2 regions of the Mycobacterium sp. NGS27 genome follow, and region 1 is predicted to be linked to the other one. Evidence: riboswitches for the same ligand, from Rfam matches in the RefSeq annotation. Region 1 holds a riboswitch; the other holds the start of a gene.
The links. A riboswitch is a leader RNA that binds a small molecule or an ion and turns the genes downstream of it on or off. The one in region 1 is predicted to bind S-adenosylmethionine.
Positions count from the first base shown of each region.

Region 2: linked by a shared signal. The riboswitch ahead of AC5Y30_RS19980 (bifunctional o-acetylhomoserine/o-acetylserine sulfhydrylase) and the one ahead of AC5Y30_RS01690 (hypothetical protein) in region 1 are both predicted to bind S-adenosylmethionine.

Region 1 is NZ_JCALDT010000001.1:405,384-410,768, reverse strand. Features, by position in the region: gene AC5Y30_RS01695 (Helicase associated domain protein) at 137-1,072, shown strand; SAM riboswitch class IV at 1,241-1,352, shown strand; gene AC5Y30_RS01690 (hypothetical protein) at 1,383-2,009, shown strand; gene AC5Y30_RS01685 (VOC family protein) at 2,212-2,664, opposite strand; gene AC5Y30_RS01680 (cytochrome P450) at 2,816-4,084, shown strand; gene AC5Y30_RS01675 (TetR/AcrR family transcriptional regulator) at 4,089-4,697, opposite strand; gene AC5Y30_RS01670 (DUF1707 domain-containing protein) at 4,761-5,240, shown strand; gene AC5Y30_RS01665 (IS1096 element passenger TnpR family protein) at 5,283-5,385, shown strand, end outside.
Region 2 is NZ_JCALDT010000007.1:188,333-196,311, forward strand. Features, by position in the region: gene trpS (tryptophan--tRNA ligase) at 1-596, opposite strand, end outside; gene ephH (epoxide hydrolase EphH) at 793-1,590, shown strand; gene AC5Y30_RS19970 (NADP-dependent isocitrate dehydrogenase) at 1,583-2,812, opposite strand; gene AC5Y30_RS19975 (NADP-dependent isocitrate dehydrogenase) at 2,840-5,074, opposite strand; SAM riboswitch class IV at 5,226-5,347, shown strand; gene AC5Y30_RS19980 (bifunctional o-acetylhomoserine/o-acetylserine sulfhydrylase) at 5,511-6,881, shown strand; gene metX (homoserine O-acetyltransferase MetX) at 6,893-7,979, shown strand, end outside.

The DNA of each region.
Region 1 (5,385 bases):
ACAGTTCCGGCGCTCGTACCTGCAATCGCTCCCGCATTCTTCCGGTCGGGTTTGCTGCACTGTCGCAGTATGCGCTGCGATGCAACAGTAACATGCCGCCGCTTCATCCTGCAACTATGCAGTGTAGGCTGCAGCTATGCAGCAACGAGATCGGCGGTCGCCCTCGTCCGACGACCAAGTCAGTAGCGCTTTCGCTGAGCGGGCTAAGGCAGCCCGGTTGGCCACAGGGCTGACCCAGCAGCAGCTGTCTGACCGCCTGAAGGAAGCCGGTGTCTCGCTCGACACGTCGGCGATTACGAGAATCGAGGCTGGACAACGAGAGCCCCGGCTCAGCGAAGCCCTCGCCATCGCGAAAGTGCTGGACTTCGGACTTAACGATCTTGCCCCTGAAGCAGATCTCGACTCCTACATGAGCGCCGTCGAGCGGTCGATGAACGACAGCCGCGCCGCGCTGGTCACGTTGCTGCGGTCGGTGGATCCGGTCGTCGACCTCGTACGACGAAACCCCAGCTGCCTCGGCGGCAGCCACCTTGAGGACCGCTTCAGTCAACTAATCGAGCGGTTTCATCAGCGAATGTCGGATGAACACTTCGCCCTCGGGGACCAGCCCACGATGAACGTCGCTATTGCGACGAACCGGGCCGATGAGAAGCTGAAACGTCAACTGCTGCGGGCCGTTAGCGAAGGAATTCTGGTCAAACGCGACGAGATCCAACCCGCGTACGACAGATGGTTCAAAGAGCATGTCTCCGAAGGCCGCCAGGGGGCTGTGACTAGGGGCCAGACGAGTCGTGGACGCCAGCTCGATGAGCCCCGTATCCGCGCCGGACGGTGGGATGAACATTTCAGTCAGCTGCTGGACTATGTCCGCCAGCACGGTCATGCCCAAGTGCCGCGTTCCTACACCACCCCCGACGGGGGCCGGCTGGGGGCATGGGTCGTCGACCAACGCACTCGCTTCAAGCGGGGCTTGCTCGATCCCGATCTGACGGCACGACTCGCGGAATTACCGGGCTGGGCGTGGAACACGCGAGCCAGCCGGTCGTCGTCTGTCGCGAGAACCAGGATATAGGCGCAGAAGGGACAGCTTTCCCCATAACGCGCAAACCGCAGTGCACATGCCCCCGCCGGGGGTAAACACCACTCGGACCCACCAGGGTGCCGCCGCCCAATGACAACTCGCTCATCTCGACGCTCAAGGCACTCGCTCCTGTCGGTGAGCCGATGTAACCTGAACCTGCTTCACGAGATGCCGTCGCCAAGCTCCGACTTGACGGCACGCCAACCCCACGCTCGTGGGTGGCTCGGATGACGAAGCGGCCAGCACCGAGCGGTGCCGGCAAGAGCGCTCCCGTGGTCGGGGGCCAACGGGAAGGCGTGTCATGACTGAGTTCACTTCAGACGACCAGTGGCGATCGTTCCAAACCTTTGTTGCGGCCTACCTTGCAGGCATGGTGCATCCTCGAGACGTCTTCACCATGTCACGCAGGTCTGCCGTAATGCCTCCGCTCGTGGAGTTCCGGTGCGATGCTGCCGGTCGGCTTTGGTTAAGTACGGGAGCACTGGCGTGGAGCAACGAGCACGACGCCGCCGTCCAAGTCTCGCGCGAGCACCTCAATCACGCCGCCTCTCAAACGGTCAACGCACTGCGTGGTTCTTCGGACCTGAACGAGCCGAGCGACCTGCGCCTCAGTGGCAGTGGTCCCGCAAGTGCGGTTGCAGTGCTCGCACGTGGCGGGTTCATGAGCGGTGATAACAGCGACTCCGCCAGAAAAGTCGCCCTAGACGCGCGGATGTCGGCGGATATCGATGTCGAGGGTGACCCCATCGAAGCGGCGGCCCAAGCGATCGGTAGCGGCGTGTTCGCCAAGACCAGGAGCGGTTCGATCGCCGCGATAGCCTGTGCCGCTGAATTGGCGCGTCTACGAAATTGGATCGATCCCTTCAGTGCGACGCCGAAGTCGGGCTACTTGGTCGGTGGCGGCTCATCCGAGGACGCCGACGAGTAAGCCCGCGTCACGTCGGCGGTCAGCAGGATCACCGTCATACAATTGCTCGGCCACGAGAAGGTCCTCGATCTCCGTCGCGCACCGCTCGGTGTGAAAGTGAAGGTGGCACAGCAAATAAGTGATGCGAACCGCTGGGCGCGGCGACACGTATGGCCGCTCGGGTCCAGCATGATGGCCGGCGAAGGCTCGACTCTAAAGGCTGCTACGGCCTCGCCGGCAATGCCGCCAACCACCCCTCCGAAAGCAACTCGAGCAACTGCCCATCCGGATCCCGGATCATCGCCATCGCTTCACCCACGGTCCCATCGACCACCGCTCCCCCGAACTCGGCCACCCGAGCCAACACGCCAGGCAAATCGGACACCGAGAACGAGATGTGCGTCAGCCCGACCTGATCCATCACCCGCTCCGAGCCGGCATGAACCTGACGCTTCGAGTAGTCCATCAGTTCGAGCACCAAGCCGTCGCGCACCAGGTACGTCGCGTGCACGCCGAGCGGCTCGGGCAGCCCGACGAGCTGGGAGGTCGGGCCGTCGGGCGGGTCGAGCTCCCACCAGAACTGGAACCCCAGCAAGCCCTCGTAGAAGCGGCGCGACCGCTCGCGGTCGCGGACGCATAACCCAACGTGATTGAAAACCGTCCGATGGTTCGTCATGACACCCTTTCCGCACCAAACCGGGCGCCCCAGGCGGCGGCGTCGACCGACCTGCAAACCGCTTCCACCGGGGAGCCTAAACGCGTAATAATGCAAAGATAATAAGCGCACCGCCGGATGAGCAGATTACCTTCCGTGGGAGGGCTTTTCGATGGCCACACGTCCGAACGTCAGCGCCGACGCGATCGTTGACTTCGACCATCACTCCGATGCGTTCAACCTCAACGAACTGGCCGTCAACGCCGACCTGCGGCAGCGATGTCCCGTGGCGTGGAACGAGAACTACGGCGGGTTCTGGTTCCTCAGCAGCTACGACGCCGTCAGCCAAACCGCCCGCAACGGCAACACTTTCGCCCACAAGTACGAGCCCAACGCCGACGACGGCGTCGACTATCAAGGCGAGATGGGCGTCCCGCGTCCCGACGGCCAGCCGGCCCTGGGCATCGGCGAGGTCGACGGCCCCTACCACCAAGCGCTACGCCACGCGCTGGCGCCGTTCTTCTCCCCCGGCGCCGTCGAGAAGCTTAAGCCGTTCATGGAGCAATCCGCCCACTGGTTCCTCGATCAACACATAACAAAAGGCCACATGGACCTGGTGCTCGACTACGCCAGCCCGGTCCCGGCCATCCTGACCATGAAGTTGATGGGCCTGCCCTACGACAACTGGCACCTGTACGCCAACCTCTTTCACTCCGTCATGGCAGTGCCGCAGGACAGCGACGAGTACGCCAGCGCGATCGCCAAGGTGCCCGCCATGATGGAAGAGGTCCTCGAGTTCGCGGCCAACCGACGAGCCGACGCCCGAGAAGACTTGACTAGCTTCCTCATTCAGTTCGAGTTCGACGGCCACCGCCTCACCGACGAGCAGCTGCTCAACATCCTGTGGAACCTCATTGGCGGCGGCGTCGACACCACCACCTCCCAAACCGCGCTCACGCTCAGACACTTGGGCACCCATCCGGACATCAGACAGCAGCTCATCGACCACCCGGAGCTCTACCGCACCGCCACCGACGAATTCCTGCGCTACTTCTCGGTCAACCAAACCCTCAGCCGCACAGTCACTCACGACGTCGTCCTCGCCGGCCAACGCCTCCGCAAGAACGACAAAGTCGTCATCAGCTGGCTGTCCGCCAACCACGACGAAAACGAATTCGACCGGCCCGACGAGGTCATTCTCGATCGCGCACCCAACCGCCACGTCGCGTTCGGGCTCGGCCCGCACCGCTGCATCGGCTCGCACCTTGCCCGGCTGATGTCCGCCGTGCTGGTCAAGGCCGTCCTCGACCGCATCCCGGACTACCAGGTCGACGTCGAGAACGTCCATCAATACCTGGGCAACCCGAGCATGACCGGCCTGGGCAACCTTCCGGTCACCTTCACGCCGGGAACCAGCCGGGCAACAGAACGGCCGTGGTGATCGCTCAAAGCGCTTGAGCCACAACGCCTGCGATGATGTCTGCGGGCGCTGAGACAATCCCGACAGCGCTCAATTGGCCACCGATGGCGAGCGACGCGATGCCGTGCACCAGCGACCAAAGCGGCCCGGCCACCTCTCGCGGGTCCCGACCCGCGACGATCCCCGCCTCCTGGCACTTGACGATCGCGTCCAGCAGGTCGCCGAACGCCTGCTCACCGGCGACAGCCATCCCCTGCTGCTCGGCCTTCAGCGACTCCGCGCCGAACATCACCTGATAGTGGTCGGGATGGGCAATGGCCCATTGCACATAAGCCCGGCCGAGCTCGACGACCCTCTTCCTCGGATCCGACACGCGCTCGGCAGCGGCACTCAAGACCGCGTGCAATTCCTGAAATCCCTGTTCGGCGACGGCGGCCAGCAGCTCGGCCTTGTCCGCGAAATGCCGGTACGGAGCTGCGGCACTGACCCCCGCACGCCGCGCAGCCTCCGTGAGGGTGAACCCTCTCGGGCCCTTTTCGGCCACCAGCGATAGCGCGGCGCTGGTCAGCGCGCGTTTCAGGTCGCCATGGTGATAGGTCTGACGCCGGCTGAGGGCCAACGGCTTCGCTGACATGTTGACGACATTAACATTCTGATCTATGTTAATGCTATTCACATTGGCGACCCAGGAGACGAAATGTCGAATCTGCCTGAAACAACATCCACGCTCGCCGGCACCGGCGATCGGGAGAAGACGGCTGACCTACTCGGTCAGGCGCTTGCGCAGGGCTACCTGCAGGTGGACGAGTATGACCAGCGGCTGCAATCGGTGTTCCAGACGCACACGACCGAAGAACTGCGCGAACTCACCGCGGGCCTGCCGGTCGATCGCATCCGGCGTCACGATCCCCGCCGGCGTGCCGCTCGCATCGCCGCGGCACGCCGCGGAGTGCGCGCACATCTGTACGCGTACCTCGCCATGTGCGCCATCGTGCTCACCGTCTGGGCAGCGGTCGCGCTGACGACCGACGCGACCTACTTCTGGCCGATCTGGCCCATCCTCGGGGCGGGAATCGGACTCGTCAGCCATACTTTCTCGATACCGGGCGCCAAGCAATGGCACTGGCTACCAATGCTTCCGGCCACAAACCACCGAGAACGCTTGCAACCGTGGTGACCCCTTGCGCACCAACGTAGTCCGGCTGCAGTATGGCTAGTCGTGGCGCGAACATGGTTGTCGATCAGGGTCGACCTAGTCAGCGGTCGCGGCGAGGTTTACTGGCCGCGGCCCGGCCGAATCTTCGCCGCCAATCGCACCCATC
Region 2 (7,979 bases), on a different contig from region 1:
GTCGGGTCTTGCAAGTCGTAGATCTTCGCGGTCGCCTTGGGAATGAACATGTCCGGCACCACGAACGTCTCCGGGAAGCGGCTGTTGAACCGCTCGGCGATGTCGCGCGCCAGCTCGAGATGTTGTCGCTGGTCCTCACCCACCGGTACCAGATCGGTGTCGTAGGCCAGCACGTCGGCCGCCTGTAGCACCGGGTAGGTGAACAACCCCACGGTGGTGGAGTCGGCGCCCTGGCGCAGCGACTTGTCCTTGAACTGCGTCATCCGCGACGCCTGTCCGAAGCCGGTGAAGCAGCCCAGCACCCAGGCCAGCTGGGTGTGGGCGGGCACGTGGCTCTGCACGAACACGGTGCTGCGGGCCGGGTCGATGCCCAGCGCCAGATACTGCGCGGCCGTGATCAAGGTGCGCCGACGCAGCGCCTCGGGATCCTGGGGGACGGTGATGGCATGCAGGTCGACCACGCAGAAGAAAGCGTCATGGTCGTCCTGCAGCGCGACCCACTGTGTGATGGCGCCCAGCGCGTTACCCAGGTGAAGCGAATCGGAGGTGGGCTGCACGCCGGAGAAAATCCGGCTCGATCCGGTAGCGGTGCTCATGATGCACCGATCTTTTCATGACGTGCGGGCGCTGCGAGGGGGCCGCCTTGCGGTACCGGCGGTACCACATTTACTGTCGGGCTATGACCAAGCTCGTCTGCTCGGCTCCTTCCTCGTGAGCCCCGCTCACTCGGCGTCGCCTTCGGCCCGGTCCCCCATCCACCTCGGTCCCAGGGATGGTTCCGGAGAGCCCGTCCTGATGCTGCACGGATTCCTGATGTCGCAGACGGTATGGGATCCGGTCGCGCCGCGGCTGGCCGAGACCGGTCGCTTCGAGGTCTTCGCCCCCACCATGGCCGGGCACAACGGCGGGCCCTATGCGGGCACCTGGCTGCTGAGCTCGTCGGTGCTGGCCGACCACGTCGAGCGCCAGCTCGACCAGCTCGGCTGGGAAACCGCTCACCTCGTGGGCAACTCGCTGGGCGGATGGGTCGCCTTCGAACTGGAGCGGCGGGGCCGCGCCCGCAGCGTCACCGGCATCGGCGCCGCGGGCGGATGGACGCGGTGGAGCCCGGTGAAATTCGAGGTCATCAGCAAGTTCATCGCGGGCATGCCCGTCCTCGCGCTGGCCCGGCTGTTCGGGGAGCGCACCCTGAAGCTGCCGCTGAGCCGGCGGCTGGCGACCCTGCCGCTCACCGCGACGCCGGAGGGCATCAGCGACGACCAGCTGCACGTCGTCATCGACGACGCCGCGCACTGCCCCGCGTACTTCCAGCTGCTCGTCAAGTCGCTGTTGGATCCGGGCCTGCTTCAGTTGGCCGACACCGCGGTGCCGGTCCAACTCGTGCTGTGCGAGAAGGACCGGGTGGTGCCCGCGAGCAGGTTCAATCGGCACTTCACCAACTTCCTGCCCCCGGGAACGAAGGTCACCAAGCTCGACGGCGTCGGTCACGTCCCCATGTTCGAGGCCCCCGACCGGGTCGCCGCGACCATCGCCGACTTCGTCGACGAGTGCGGCGCCGGGGCCGACCGGCGGCAACCACCGGCTAGTTAGCCAGCCGCTTTTCCAGGTCCTCCGCGATCGAGTTCAAGAACTCCTCGCTGTTCTGCCACTCCTGGTCGGGGCCGACGAGGACGGCGAGGTCCTTCGTCATCTTTCCGCTCTCGACGGTGGACACCACCACGTCCTCCAGCGTTCGCGCGAACTCGGTGACCTCGGGGGTGTCGTCCAGCTTGCCGCGGTGCGCCAGTCCACGCGTCCAGGCGAAGATCGAGGCGATCGGGTTGGTCGACGTCGGCTTGCCGGCCTGATACTGGCGGAAGTGCCGGGTTACGGTGCCGTGCGCGGCCTCGGCCTCGACCGTCTTGCCGTCGGCGGTCATCAGCACCGACGTCATCAGCCCCAGTGAGCCGTAGCCCTGCGCGACGAGGTCCGACTGCACGTCGCCGTCGTAGTTCTTGCAGGCCCACACGTAGCCGCCCTCCCACTTCAGGCAGGCCGCAACCATGTCGTCGATCAATCGGTGCTCGTAGGTCAGTCCCTCGGCCTCGAACTGCTCGGCGAACTCCTCGTCGTAGACGCGCTGGAACTCGTCTTTGAACATGCCGTCGTACGCCTTGAGGATGGTGTTCTTGGTCGACAGGTACACCGGCCACTTGGCGTCCAGCCCGTACTTCAACGAGGCGCGGGCGAAGTCCCGGATGGAGTCCTTGAAGTTGTACATCCCCATCACGACGCCCCCGTCCTCGGGGATGGACACCACCTCGTGCACCATCGGCTCGCCGCCGTCGGCGGGCGTGAAAGTGATTGCGACGGTTCCGGGTTTGTCGACCTCGAAGTTGGTCGACCGGTACTGGTCGCCGAAGGCGTGGCGGCCGATGACGATCGGCTTGGTCCAGCCCGGTACCAGCCGCGGCACGTTCGAGATCATGATGGGCTCGCGGAAGATGGTGCCGCCCAGAATGTTTCGAATCGTGCCGTTGGGCGAGGGCCACATCTTCTTGAGATCGAACTCCTCGACGCGGGCCTCGTCGGGGGTGATGGTGGCGCACTTGACACCGACGCCGTGCTTCTTGATGGCGTTGGCCGCATCGATGGTCACCTGGTCATCGGTGCGGTCGCGGTGCTCGATGCCCAGGTCGTAGTAGTCCAGGTCGATGTCGAGGTGCGGCAGGATCAGCATGTCCTTGATCGACTTCCAGATGACGCGGGTCATTTCGTCACCGTCGAGCTCTACGACGCGGCCTTTGACCTTGACCTTGGCTTCCCCTGCCATGTCGAGTCCCGCTTCCTGCCGGGGGCCCTAGCCTGTCGAAGCCGCCAGCGCCTCATTGAAGGTCTTGCTCGGGCGCATGATCGCCGTCGTCTTCTCGCTGTCCGGGTAGTAGTAGCCGCCGATGTCGACCGCCTCGCCCTGCGCCTCGGCGAGCTCGGCCACGATGGTCTCCTCGTTTTCGCGCAACGCGTCGGCGAGCGCGGCGAAATGCTTGCGCAATTCTTCGTCGTCGGATTTCGCGAGTTCGGCCGCCCAGTACAGCGCCAGGTAGAACTGGCTGCCGCGGTTGTCGAGTTCACCGGTCTTGCGCGACGGGCTCTTGTCGTTCTCCAGCAGCTTGCCGATGGCGGCATCCAGCGTCTTGCCCAGGACCTTGGCGCGCTCATTGTCGGTCTTGATGCCGATGTCCTCGAAACACGCTCCGAGAGCAAGGAATTCACCCAGGGAATCCCAGCGCAGATGGTTCTCCTCGACGAGTTGGTGGACGTGCTTGGGCGCCGAACCGCCCGCGCCGGTTTCGTACATCCCACCGCCGGCCATCAGCGGCACGATGGACAACATCTTGGCGCTGGTGCCCAGCTCCAGGATCGGGAACAGGTCGGTGAGGTAATCGCGCAGGATGTTGCCGGTCGCGGCAATGGTGTCCTGCCCGCGCATGGCGCGCTCGATGGTGTACCGCATTGCCCACACCTGCGGCATGATCTGGATCTCCAGGCCCTCGGTGTCGTGCTCCTTCAGGTACGCCTTGACCTTCTTGCGCAGCTCGACCTCGTGCGGCCGCTCGGTGTCGAGCCAGAACAACACCGTCATACCGGAGTTCCTGCCCCGGGTGACCGCGAGCTTGACCCAGTCGCGGATCGCTTCGTCGGTGACGATGGGCATGCGCCAGATGTCACCCTCCTCGACGTTCTGGGTCAGCAGCACTTCCCCGGTGTCGAGGTCGACGATGTTGGCGACACCGTCCTCGGGAATCTCGAAGGTCTTGTCGTGCGAGCCGTACTCTTCGGCCTGCTGCGCCATCAGGCCGACGTTGGGAACGGTGCCCATCGTCCGCGGATCGAACTGCCCGTGGGTTTTGCAGAAGTTGATGATCTCCTGGTAGATCCGCGAAAAAGTCGACTCGGGGTTGACGGCCTTGGTGTCCTTCTGGCGCCCGTCGGCGCCCCACATCTTGCCGCCCGCGCGGATCATCGCCGGCATGGACGCGTCCACAATGACGTCGCTGGGCGAATGAAAGTTGGTGATGCCCTTGGCCGAATCGACCATGGCCAGCTCGGGGCGGTGTTCGTGGCAGGCGTGCAGATCGCGGATGATCTCCTCGTGCAGTGACGCCGGCAGCGACTCGATCTTGTTGTAGAGGTCGACCAATCCGTTGTTGACGTCGACGCCGAGCTCGTCGAACAGCTCCTGGTGCTTGGCGAAAGCGTCCTTGTAGAAGATCTTCACCGCGTGACCGAAGACGATGGGGTGCGACACCTTCATCATCGTCGCCTTGACGTGCAGCGAGAACATCACGCCGGTCTCGTAGGCGTCCTGCATCTGCTCCTCGTAGAACTCGACGAGGGCCTTCTTGCTCATGAACATGGAATCGATGACGTCGCCCTCGCGCAGCTCGACCTTGGCCTTGAGCTCGAGGGTCTGCCCGCTCTTGGTCTCCAGCACCATCTTCACGTTGCGCGCGCGGTCCAGCGTCATCGACTTCTCGCCGTGGTAGAAGTCGCCGTGCCGCATGGTCGCGACGTGAGTGCGCGAGGCCGGCGACCAGTCCGCCATGCTGTGCGGGTGCTTGCGGGCGTACTCCTTCACCGCCTTGGGCGCGCGCCGGTCCGAATTGCCCTGCCGCAGCACCGGATTGACGGCGCTACCAAGGCATTTGGCGTAGCGCGCGCGAATCTCTTTGTCCTCGTCCGTCTTTGGACTCTGCGGGAAGTCCGGGATCTTGTATCCCTTGCCCTGCAACTCCTTGACGGCGGCGATCAGCTGGGGGACCGAGGCGCTGATGTTCGGCAGCTTGATGATGTTGGTGTCGGGGAGTTCTGTCAGCCGGCCCAACTCGCCCAGGTTATCCGGAACGCGCTGCTCTTCGGTCAGATCGTCGGGGAACTCCGCCAGAATCCGGGCGGCCACGGAGATGTCGCTGGTCTTGATCTCGATGCCCGCCGGCTCGGCGAAGGCGCGCACGATCGGCAGGAACGCATAAGTCGCCAGCAGCGGCGCTTCGTCGGTCAGTGTGTAGATGACGGTCGGCTGTTCGGCGCTCACGGTCCCTCTCCCGGCGTCAATGATGGGTTCGAATTCTGGGGGGCTCAGCGGTCTTCCTGCCACGTTAGCAAGGGTGTTTGGACAGGTGTCGACCTGCACGTGCACCGCGATGGTTGGCACCGACTCGGCACAGTAAGATAATCTTCGAATTGGTCATGAGCGCCAGCATCAAGCCCCGGCTTGCTGGCCGGCAACCCTCCAACCGCGGTGGGGTGCCCCGGGTGATGACCAGGTTGAGTAGCCACACAACCGGCTATCCGGCAAGCGCGGGTCCGCCATGACGGGCCCCTGAGCAGACAGGGAAACGTGATGTGCATTCTCCCGGCCTTTTCGCGCCTCATCGTGTGTCGCTGCTAATCCGCGGTGCCGGCTGACGCCCCATTCCGGCGTCCCGGCCGTCGCCGAGCACATTTCCCTACCAGCAGAAAGCAACCCCGTGACCTCCGACAACGCCGAGCACGACACCGACCCGACCGCGAATTGGTCGTTCGACACCAAGCAGGTACACGCCGGCCAGCAGCCGGACAGCGCCACCAGCGCCCGCGCCCTGCCGATTTACCAGACCACGTCGTACACCTTCGACGACACCACGCACGCCGCCGCCCTGTTCGGGCTCGAAGTGCCGGGCAACATCTACACCCGGATCGGCAACCCGACCACCGATGTCGTCGAGCAGCGCGTCGCCGCACTCGAGGGCGGGGTGGCGGCGCTGTTCCTGAGCTCCGGGCAGGCCGCCGAGACCTTCGCCATATTGAACCTGGCCTGTGCCGGCGATCACATCGTCTCGAGCCCGCGGCTCTATGGCGGGACGTACAACCTGTTCCACTATTCGCTGGCCAAGCTCGGCATCGACGTCACCTTCGTGGAGGACCCCGACGACCTGGATTCGTGGCAGGCCGCGGTGCGGCCGAACACCAAGGCCTTCTTCGGCGAGACCATCTCCAACCCGAAGATCGATGTGCTGGACATTCCCGGGGTCGCCGGGGTCGCGCACGCCAACGGCGTCCCGCTGATCGTCGACAACACCATCGCCACGCCGTACCTGATCCAGCCGTTCTCCCACGGCGCCGACATCGTCGTGCACTCCGCCACCAAGTACCTCGGCGGCCACGGCTCGGCGATCGCCGGGGTCATCGTCGACGGCGGCACCTTCGACTGGACGCAGGGACGCTTCCCGGGGTTCACCACGCCCGACCCGAGCTACCACGGCGTGGTGTTCGCCGAACTCGGCCCGCCGGCCTTCGCGCTCAAGGCGCGCGTGCAGCTGCTGCGCGACCTCGGTTCTGCCGCTTCGCCGTTCAACGCGTTCCTGGTCGCCCAGGGCATCGAGACGCTGAGCCTGCGCATGGAGCGCCACGTCTCCAACGCGCAGCGCGTGGCCGAGTACCTGGCCGGCCATGATGGCGTGGTGTCGGTCAACTATGCGGGCCTGCCCAGCTCGCCCTGGCATGAGCGGGCAAAGAAGCTGGCGCCCAAGGGAACCGGCGCGGTGCTGGCCTTCGAGCTGGACGGCGGCGTCGAGGTGGGCAAAGCGTTCGTCAACGCGCTGAAGCTGCACAGCCACGTCGCCAACATCGGCGACGTGCGCTCGCTGGTGATCCACCCGGCGTCCACGACGCACGCCCAGCTCAGCCCGCAGGAGCAGCTGAGCACCGGGGTCAGCCCCGGTCTGGTGCGCCTGGCCGTGGGCATCGAGGGCATCGACGACATCCTGGCCGACCTGGAGCTCGGCTTCGCCGCGGCGGCCAAATTCGGTGCGACCGCGGGGGCGTCGGGCACCGATCCGCAAGCGGTGGCGGCATTTTGAGGAGACCGGCAATGACGATCTCAGACGCTGCAACCCAGCCGCTGCCGGCCGAAGGCGAGATCGGCGTGGTGCGCATCGGGTCGCTGACCACCGAGAACGGCGCGGTGATCGACGATGTCCAGATCGCCGTCCAGCGTTGGGGCGAGCTGTCCCCCAACCGCGACAACGTGGTGGTGGTGCTGCACGCGCTCACCGGCGATTCGCACCTGACCGGGCCCGCCGGGCCGGAACATCCCACGCCGGGTTGGTGGGACGGTGTCGCCGCGCCGGGTGCCCCGATCGACACCAATCGCTGGTGCGCGGTGGTCACCAACGTGCTGGGCGGTTGCCGCGGCTCCACCGGGCCGAGCTCGATTGCCCCGGACGGAAAGCCATGGGGCTCAAGGTTTCCGCAGATTACCGTGCAGGATCAAGTTGCGGCGGACGTCGCCGCGCTGGCGGCGCTGGGCATCGACCGGGTTGCCGCCGTCATCGGCGGATCCATGGGCGGGGCAAGGGCTTTGGAGTGGATCGTCGCCCAGCCCGACCGGGTTCGGGCCGGGCTGGTGATAGCGGTCGGCGCGCGCAGCACCGCCGATCTGATCGGCCACCTGAGGACGCAGATATCGCTCGTCAAGACCGACCCGAACTGGCAGGGCGGCGACTATTACGGAACCGGGCGCAAACCCGACACCGGAATGGCGCTCGCCCGGCAATTCGCCCACCTGACCTACCGCGGCGAGCTGGAGCTCGACACCCGGTTCGGCAACGGCAGCCAGGGTGGCGAGGATGCGGGGAACGGCGGCCGCTACGCAATACAGAGCTACCTGGAATATCAGAGCGAAAAGCTGGTCGATCGCTTTGACGCCGGCAGCTACGTGGCGTTGTCGGACTCGATGAGCAGCAATGACGTGGGCCGCGGCCGCGGTGGAGTGCGAAAAGCGCTGAGCGAGTGTCCCGTACCGGTCGTGGTCGGCGGCATCACCAGTGACCGGCTCTACCCGCTGCGTCTGCAGGAAGAGCTGGCCGAGCTGCTGCCGGGCTGCGCCGAACTGGACATCATCGAATCAATCTACGGGCACGACGGATTCCTGATCGAAGCCGACGCGGTCAACGAAT